4 regions of the Janthinobacterium leeuwenhoeki genome follow, and region 3 is predicted to be linked to each of the others. Evidence: predicted binding sites of a transcription regulator. Region 3 holds the regulator's gene; each other region holds the start of a gene.
The links. Region 3 encodes LexA, which represses DNA repair genes until DNA is damaged. Its sites were predicted from a motif close to ACTGTATNNNNATACAGT; they were not measured.
Positions count from the first base shown of each region.

Region 1: a site for LexA is predicted at 1,397-1,414, ahead of imuA (translesion DNA synthesis-associated protein ImuA). Genes of this name have one in related genera too.
Region 2: a site for LexA is predicted at 1,158-1,175, ahead of ACQ4WS_RS24875 (DNA topoisomerase IV subunit B). Genes of this name have one in related genera too.
Region 4: a site for LexA is predicted at 1,141-1,158, ahead of ACQ4WS_RS24390 (DUF4007 family protein). Genes of this name have one in related genera too.

Region 1 covers NZ_JBNYXT010000029.1:6,701-8,898, reverse strand. The annotation lists gene ACQ4WS_RS19490 (Y-family DNA polymerase) at 1-736, opposite strand, end outside; gene imuA (translesion DNA synthesis-associated protein ImuA) at 666-1,376, opposite strand; gene ACQ4WS_RS19480 (putative Na+/H+ antiporter) at 1,594-2,198, shown strand, end outside.
Region 2 covers NZ_JBNYXT010000058.1:8,476-10,673, reverse strand. The annotation lists gene ACQ4WS_RS24875 (DNA topoisomerase IV subunit B) at 1-1,078, opposite strand, end outside; gene kdpF (K(+)-transporting ATPase subunit F) at 1,542-1,631, shown strand; gene kdpA (potassium-transporting ATPase subunit KdpA) at 1,631-2,198, shown strand, end outside.
Region 3 covers NZ_JBNYXT010000026.1:4,296-6,493, reverse strand. The annotation lists gene ACQ4WS_RS18475 (cystathionine gamma-synthase family protein) at 1-514, shown strand, start outside; gene lexA (transcriptional repressor LexA) at 605-1,252, opposite strand; gene ACQ4WS_RS18465 (hypothetical protein) at 1,285-1,485, shown strand; gene rpsF (30S ribosomal protein S6) at 1,528-1,917, shown strand; gene priB (primosomal replication protein N) at 1,938-2,198, shown strand, end outside.
Region 4 covers NZ_JBNYXT010000053.1:22,292-24,489, reverse strand. The annotation lists gene ACQ4WS_RS24400 (ankyrin repeat domain-containing protein) at 1-392, opposite strand, end outside; gene ACQ4WS_RS24395 (hypothetical protein) at 518-949, opposite strand; gene ACQ4WS_RS24390 (DUF4007 family protein) at 1,367-2,198, shown strand, end outside.

The DNA.
Region 1 (2,198 bases), on a different contig from region 3:
GCTCCACGCGGTCGAACAATTCCAGGCTGGCGCGGAACGTGGGCGGCGCTTCGAGCCACAGGTACAGTTCCGTGCTGTGGCCATGCGCATCGTCGAGCATGTCCAGCAAGGCTGCGCCGCAGCGGCGCTGCAAGCCGGGCCGTGGCAACTGGCGCAACTGCCCCAGGGTACGGCAGCCGATGCCCTCAAACCAGTCCAGGTAGGGGCGCGCGGGCGGCAGCAAGGCGCACGGCAGGCGGTCGAGGCGGCGCACCAGACTCTCCATGCGCAGCACGCGGCCCCGGCGCGTAGGGGCGCGCGCCAGCAACCAGGCGCCGCGCGCCGTGGGGGCGCACGACAGCTGGGCCGTGTAGCCCAGCGCGCGCAAGCTGGCCGCGATCTGCCGACACAGGGCGCGCACGCCGCCAAACAGGCGCAGGCTGGCGCCCGCATCGACCAGCAGGGTCGCTTCCTCGCCCTGCGCCACCAGCGGAGAGTATTGCAGCAGCGCCAGCGCCACCGCTTGCAGGGCTTGCGCTTCCAGTTCAGGCGAGCGCTCGTGCAAGCGCGCCTGCGGCGCCAGCATCAGCGCGCCGGCGCGGCGCATGCCTGGCCGGATGCCGGCCGCCCGCGCCAGCGGCGACAGGGCCATCACTTGCTCCTGCTGCAGCACCACGCCCAGGTGATCAGCCGACCAGCGCGGGCAAAACACTTCGAGCGGGAGCCGGGGCAGGCACAGGCCGATCCAGAGTCGCATGGCGTAGCAATAGTGAAGGAGGTTGCAGGGGCAGGAACAGGGGCGCGTCGCGCTGCGGTCCCCGGCGCTTGATGAAGCCGATCTCGATGCCGCCGGCGGCCGGGCGCACGGACAGGCGCAGCGGTGCCGGCGACGCATCCTGCGCGCCGTGCAGCGGGCGCAGCATGCAGAACAGGGTGTTGCCGCTTTGCGCGGCCAGGTGCAGCCGGCGCAGGCTGTCGGCACGCACGTGCGCCTGCCAGAACAGCAAGGCGCCGCAACTGCCACTACGCAAGATGTTTTCCGCCGCCCACAAGGCATCCTTGCTGCCGGCGCTCTTTAGCCACAGCAATTGCGACGGCGCCAGTCCCTGCGCGGCCAGGGCCAGCGCCTGTGGCGGATGGGGTGGTTGCAGCAGCACGATGGGCAAGCCCGGCAGTTGCGCCAGCGCAGGCGCCAACAGGCGCAATTCGCCGCTGCCCGGCTGCTGCACCAGCAGATCGATGAGGCTGCCGCTGGGCCAGCCGCCGCCAGGCAACTGCGCGGACAGGGCGGCAAAGCCCGTGTCCAGGCAGCGTGTGGCGCCCTGGCCCAGCTGCGATGCGCGCCACAAGGACGGGTGCAAGGCTTCCGGCGAGGCCATCAATTCGGAATGTTGCATCATTGGCTAGATAGATAAATACTGTATGCATATACAGTACTATTCGCGCCCGCTTTTGGCAAGGCCTATCTGCATATTATCTGCGCAGCACCTCCCCGGAGGCCGCTCCGCCATGTCCGAAAAACCCCGTTTTTGGCATCGATTGCTGTACCATAAGCACTCTCCTTACCGCTCGGCAATGCACCGGGCGGCTTCCTCCGTCCATAAGGAAACGCATTTGACTACCATCCAACTCATCAGCGCCATCGTCTTCGGCCTTGCGCTCATCCACACCTTCGCCGCCAAATCGTTTGAAACATTGTCGCAGCGCCACCCCCGCCATGCAGGCTTGCTGCATTTGCTGGGCGAAGTGGAAGTCGTGTTCGGCTTCTGGGCCTTCATTTTGATCATCATCATGGCCTTTGTCTCGGGCGGCGATGCGGCCATCGAGTATGCCGAATCGCGCCAGTACACGGAACCGCTGTTCGTCTTTGTCGTCATGGTGGTTGCCGCCTCGCGCCCCGTGCTCGACGCCGTGCAGCGCCTGCTCAAAGGCGTGGCGCGCGTGATGCCGCTGCGCACGGAACTGGCCCTCGTCTGGCTGGGACTGGCGCTCGTCCCCCTGACGGGTTCGATGATCACGGAACCGGCCGCCATGACCCTGGCCGCGCTGATGCTGGCGCCGCAAATCTTTCGTCCGGGCATACCCGAATGGCTGAAATACGGCGCGCTGGGCGTGCTGTTCGTCAACGTTTCCATCGGCGGCACCCTCACCTCGTACGCGGCGCCGCCCGTGCTGATGGTGGCCACCACGTGGAACTGGGATAGCGCCTACATGGCCAG
Region 2 (2,198 bases), on a different contig from region 3:
TCAGGCGTTCCTTGATCTGGCCCTGGAATTGCGGGTCCAGCACTTTCGCCGACAGCACGAAGGAAGCGCGCGCAAACACGTCTTCCGGCAGCAGCTTCACGCCTTTCGGCAGCAGCGAGTGCATTTCGACGAAGTTTTTCACGGCGCCGAACAGGCCGTCGCGCAAGCCCGATTCGTGCGTGCCGCCATTCGAGGTGGGAATCAGGTTGACGTACGATTCGCGCACGATGGCGCCTTCTTCCGTCCACGCCACCACCCAGGCCGCGCCTTCGCCTTCGGCAAAGCCTTCCGAGTCCGGGCCCGCGTATTGCGCGCCTTCGAACAGGGGAATCAGGGTTTCGCCATTCGATACCTGCGCCAGCGTTTCGGTCAGGTAGCCGCGCAAGCCTTCCGCGTACTGCCAGGTTTGCGTGTCGCCCGTTTTCGCGTTGGTCAGAGTGACGGTCACGCCCGGCAGCAGTACGGCTTTCGAGCGCAGCAGGCGTTGCAGCTCGGTTTGCGAGATATTGGGCGAATCAAAATATTTTGCATCGGGCCAGGCCGTGACGCGCGTACCCGACTTCTTGCCGTCGCGCGGGGCGGGACGGGAATTCAAGGGCTCGATCACGTCGCCATTTGCAAACACCATGTGATGCAGGCCGTTGCCGTCGCTTTCCTTGCGCCAGACGGTGATTTCCAGGCGCGTCGACAGCGCATTGGTGACGGACACGCCGACGCCGTGCAAGCCGCCCGAGAACGCGTAGGCGCCGCCCGAACCCTTGTCGAACTTGCCGCCCGCGTGCAGCCGTGTAAACACGATTTCCACCGTCGGCACGCCTTCTTCCGGATGCAGGCCGACGGGAATGCCGCGGCCATTGTCTTCGACGGTAATGCTGCCATCCGTGTTTTGCGTGACGGCGATATGCGTGCAATGACCGCCCAGCGCCTCGTCGGAGGCATTGTCGATCACTTCCTGAATGATGTGCAGCGGATTTTCAGTGCGGGTGTACATCCCCGGGCGCTGCTTGACGGGTTCCAGTCCTTTCAGGACACGGATGGATGATTCGCTGTAGTCGGATGCTGGTTTTTTAGTGGCCATACGTGTTCAAGCTAAGTAAAGACAGTGGTTGGAACGCCAGGCCAGGGCACTGCGGGGCGCAATGACAGCGGCGGCGATAGCTGTATGAATATACAGTATATCCCGTCCAGCGTCACTGGGGGAGGGCAGTGCGGCAGGCTTGGCGTCCTTGTGCGGACGCTCGCGCATTCTATCTTGTCCCGCCAGCAATAGCGCTACTCCAGGGCAACAACAGTGCGCCGCGCGCGTGGTTTTGCGCCAATTGTGATGGATTTTATGCGGTAAAGCCGCCGTTTTTACATCTTGTTTACAGCTGCCTCCCCAGTCTTTACGAATTTTTTAGACCCTTTTGGCTAATCTGCTCACTATCAAAACAAACCTGAATGAGGGTGGGAATGGATTTCGTGTATCTCGGCTTGATTGCCGTGTTTTTCGTCGTGGCGGCCGGCTTTGCCGCCGCATGCGACAAACTAGGGAGCGTCAAATGAACGCGTTTTATGTGCTGGGCGCCGTGGTTTCGGCCGGCCTGCTCGTGTATTTGCTGGTGGCGCTGCTGAAGGCGGAGGAACTGTGATGACGACACAATCGATACTGTTACTGGTGGCCTTCCTGGTCGTGCTGCTGGCCGCCGGCTATCCGCTGGGCCTGTACATGGCCAAGGTGGCCGGCGATGGCCCCGTGCGTGGCCTGGGCTGGCTGCAAAAGCTGGAAAATCTGCTGTACCGCTGGTCCGGCCTTCCTGCCGACAAGGCCATGGGCTGGAAAAGCTATGCCATCGCCCTGATCGTGTTTAACACAGTGGGCGCCGTCTTCGTCTATGGCCTGCAGCGCCTGCAGGGCTTCTTGCCCCTCAATCCGCAGGGCCTGGGCGCCGTCAGCCCCGATTCCTCGTTCAATACCACCGTCAGCTTCGTCGCCAATACCAACTGGCAGGGCTACGGCGGCGAACAGACCATGAGCTACCTGACCCAGATGCTGGGCATGGCCTGCCAGAACTTCTTCTCGGCGGCCACCGGCATCGCCGTGATCTTCGCGCTGGTGCGCGGCTTCGCCTCGCGCTCGGGTAAATCGATCGGCAATTTCTGGGTCGATCTGGTGCGCTCCACCCTGTACATCCTGCTGCCGCTGTCCCTGGCCCTGT
Region 3 (2,198 bases):
CGCGCCGGCACAGTGGGGCATCGCGCAAATCCGCGCCAAGGCCTTGCGCGACTTCGGCGCATCCCTGGGTCCGGAAGCGGCGCACCATATCGCCGTCGGCGCCGAAACCATGGCCTTGCGCATGGACCGTACCTGCTCGAACGCCCTGGCGCTGGCCACCATGTTGCAAGCGGACCCGAGAGTGGCGGCAGTGCATTACCCAGGCTTGTCCTCGCACCCGCAGCACGCGCTGGCGACGGACTTGTTCCGCAGCTATGGTTCGCTGTTCAGCTTTGAATTAAAAGATGGCATCGATTGCTTCGATTTCCTGAATCGCCTGAATCTGGCGATTCCGGCTAGCAACCTGGGTGACACGCGCACCCTGGTCATTCCCGTCGCCCACACGATCTTCTATGAGATGGGAGCCGAGCGCCGCGCCAGCATGGGCATCGCCGAATCGCTGATCCGCGTATCCGTCGGGATCGAGGATGAGGCCGATCTGCTGGAAGACTTCCGTGGTGCGCTGGAGGGCTGAGAGCGGTGTTGGTGACTAGGCCGTGTGCCAGTTTTGAGGCAAACTAAAAACTGGGGTCAGACCCGGCGGGCGCTGATCCCGGCATGTAATTTAATGCCAGCTGCGCATCAGTCCGACGGCGAGTCCTTCCAGGGCGAACTCATCTTCCGGCGACACGGTGATGACCTTGAAGTCTGGGTTTTCCGGCAACAGTTCGATGACGGAGCCCGTTTTCTTGTAGCGCTTGACGGTGACTTCGTCGCCGATGCGGGCCACGACGATTTGGCCATTCTTGGCGCTGTCGACCTTTTTGACGGCCAATAAATCGCCATCCATGATGCCGGCGTCGCGCATGGACCAGCCGCGTACCTTGAGCAGGAAGTCGGGCTTGGCTGAGAACAGGGCGGGGTCGACGTTGTAGCTCGCTTCCAGGTTTTCCTGCGCCAGGATGGGCGAACCAGCCGCCACGCGGCCGATCAGGGGCAGCGACAGCAGCAGCGCCGCCGGTACTTTCGATGCAAGCGCATCGGCGGCCGCACTCGCCGCCGCACCGATCAGGCGGATGCCGCGCGACGTGCCGGGCGAAATCTCGATCGCGCCCTTGCGGGCCAGGGCCTGCAAATGCTCTTCGGCCGCATTGGCCGATTTGAAACCCAGTTCATTGGCGATTTCGGCACGGGTGGGAGGAAAACCCGTATTTTCAATCGCGTCCTTGATCAGGTTCAGGATTTGTTCTTGTCGTGCTGTCAGCTTGATCATGAGCGGTGGGTGCATACTAAAATGCTGTCTATATGAACAGTCTGTATTTTTGTACAGTATCGCCCACTATGCAAGGGGATTTCCGTGTTTCAGGCGAATTTCGCAAGAAATACTTGTCCATGGGCGCAAAGCAGGGGCGAGTGCAGGCTTTTCGGGCGCTGGTGGAAGGAATGATTGAAACGTTTGCAAAAGGCGGTTATAATCTTCGGCTGACCTTCCCACACCCGTCTTGACGCCGGGGTGGGCGATTATCAATCCGACCTGAAGGAGTTTGCATGCGTCATTATGAAATAGTCTTTATCGTCCATCCGGACCAAAGCGAGCAAGTGCCCGCGATGATCGAACGCTACAAAGCCAGCGTAACCACCCGCGGCGGTTCGGTTCACCGCGTGGAAGATTGGGGCCGCCGTCAAATGGCTTACTCGATCCAAAAGCTGCCTAAAGCACACTACATCTGCCTGAACATCGAATGCGACAACGAGACCCTGGTCGAGTTGGAAACAGCATTCAAATTCAATGATGCCGTGTTGCGTCACCTGACCGTTAAAATGAAGAAAGCTGAAACAGCTCCTTCGCCGATGATGAAATCGGTACAACGCGAAGACGCGGCCAAAAGCCACCGCACCGAAGCACCAGCAGCCGCTCCAGCCGCAGCAGCAGCTTAATTCTTGACCAGGATCGTGCGCTGAACCAGCTACAAGTCACCGCCATCATTGCCGAGCGCGAAATATTGCGCTATACCCCGGCAGGGCTACCGATTGTGAATGCAGTATTGCAACACAGTTCGCAGCAGATGGAAGCAGGGATTGCCCGTTTGACCGAGTTTGATGTTGCCGCGCTAGCCGCTGGCGAAATCTCAGGCCGTTTCAGTCAGGCAAGCTTGGGCGGGGTATATCAGTTCACGGGTTTCCTGGCCAGGAAGAGCCGCAACAGCAAGAGTTTGGTG
Region 4 (2,198 bases), on a different contig from region 3:
CGGGCCTCCGATTGAGCCAATTCATACGATTCGATCAAACTGGTCAGCTCCATATCACCCCAGCCTTTAGCATGATCAAGGGCACTACTGCCCTCGAAATCTTTTCGGCCCACATCGCCTGCTGAAAGCAGCGCCTTTGCACAATTAAGACGTCCGTGCTGGCAGGCGTAGATCAACGCGCTGCAGCCTTCTTCATCTACCGCGTTGACATCGCTACTCGACAAAAGCGCCACCACACAGTCCAGATGGCCCTTCAACGTCGCAGCCATCAACGCCGTCACACTCATAAAATTAACGGCCTTCGCATTCGCGCCTTCTTTTAGCAACGCGACCACATCGTCGACGGCTCCACGTTGGGCTGCTACAAAAAGCTGTTGATCGATGTCTGACATATTGGTGGCTCCTTTAATTCAAAGAAATCAAAACCAACGACCAAAGTCAACACCACAAAAGAATCTAATGACTATCACCATACAAAAACGCCGGCCGCCACCCGCTGAGCCCCATAAGTCACACATCAAAGCATATCCGTGCGGTCCTTAATCGCTTTCTTTGGCGGTAGCTTTCTCGCCTCTGCGACTATTTTCACCTGCTCGTCGGACAACAGCTCTTGAAGCGCCTCCGGCGTTGGACCTGTCAGCTCATAAAAAAGGTCAGTTCTGGGAGCGAGTGCCAACGTCCTCGCCAATGAACGAACCTTAAGAACGATGCTCCAGCGGCACCTACCATCGCCCATGGCCCGGCCGGCGCAAGGCTCGCTCACTTTGAAATCACCACTATTCATCTGCTTCCGTAACGAAGAGCCCGATGACATGTGGGTCCTTGGCTTCGGACTAAAGGCATATTGATTTGCGAATACAGCTGGCTTCTCAACTTCGAAGTCCGCTCCATGCTTAACGAGCAACCGCAAAACCGTGTCCTTTTTTAGCTTTGATTTTATTTCACTCATGCCGCCCCACCCCTATGCTACCTCACGAGTTCGCCCAATACATTGAGTGAAGACTGATCCGCACAAATCGCGACATTATTCACATCTCGCCATAACAAATGTCTAAACGAACAGCATTAAAGTATTTTCATTGCAAAATTGCCTGAAAAATACGCCAAAGACATAGAACGGGTCGCAAAAAAGCTGGAAACACTGTATATTTCCACAGTCCCATCAACGCAACTCGCGTTGTTATTTCATCATAAGTTGTTTTTGATAAATATACCGCGAGTAGGCGACGAATAGTGGAAATCTGTGCAGACGTCTGCACAGACGACAAGAGACGGTCACATCGCCGCTGGCGGTAGTCTCCAGTTTATATCGCACTCAGAAGGGAAAGCGATCCACTGGTGAAGGTCTCCAGTTATAATTGCGCGCATGAAGAAAAACACAGCACCCAAAGGCGTTCAGGCGCACTTCTCCGGACACGAGACGTTTCCGCTTCGTCAAATGTGGCTCAAAAAAGCCTTCGACCAAGCGAAATCGCAGGGCATCATTCTAAAATCAACGTTCACTGACGACAACGCGATCGCCGACTTCGGCGTTGGCAAAAACATGGTCGCCTCAATTAGGCATTGGGCATTGGCCTGCAATGTGATGACGGAAGAAGGCGCCCCGAGCGGCGCCTATAAAGTCACCGACGCGGCTAGCGCCATCTTGAAAGACGGCGGCCTAGACCCTTACTCGGAGAATCCCACCACAGCTTGGTATGCGCATTGGTGGCTGGCAGGAAAGGGAAATCGAGCAACCACTTGGAAGTGGCTTTTCAATCATGTGACCACTCCGACATTCGCTCGCGAGGACCTCGAAGCTCCATTGGCCGAGTATGCCCGAAGCTTAGACCCCAATCGTAAGCTCTCCCCGGCGACCCTAGCGCGCGATATCGAAACGTGCCTTCGCGGCTATGCTCCACGCTCCGTCGGCGGCTCGCCTGAAGATTACGCCGAGCCTATGCTTGGTGAGTTGGGACTGATCTTCGAAGAGCGGAAAGGTTACTTTGCGTTCCGCCGAGGGCCAAAGGCCACACTGCATGACGGAATGTTCGCCTACGCGCTTTTGGATTTTTGGGACTCGGCGGCGCCGGGACTAAGCTCGCTCGCTTTTGAAGCCATAGCATTCGGCGAAGGGTCGCCCGGGCGCGTATTCAAACTCGACGAGGATTCAATCGCAGAACGTCTTCTTGCGCTTGAGGATCTGACTCACGGCGCGC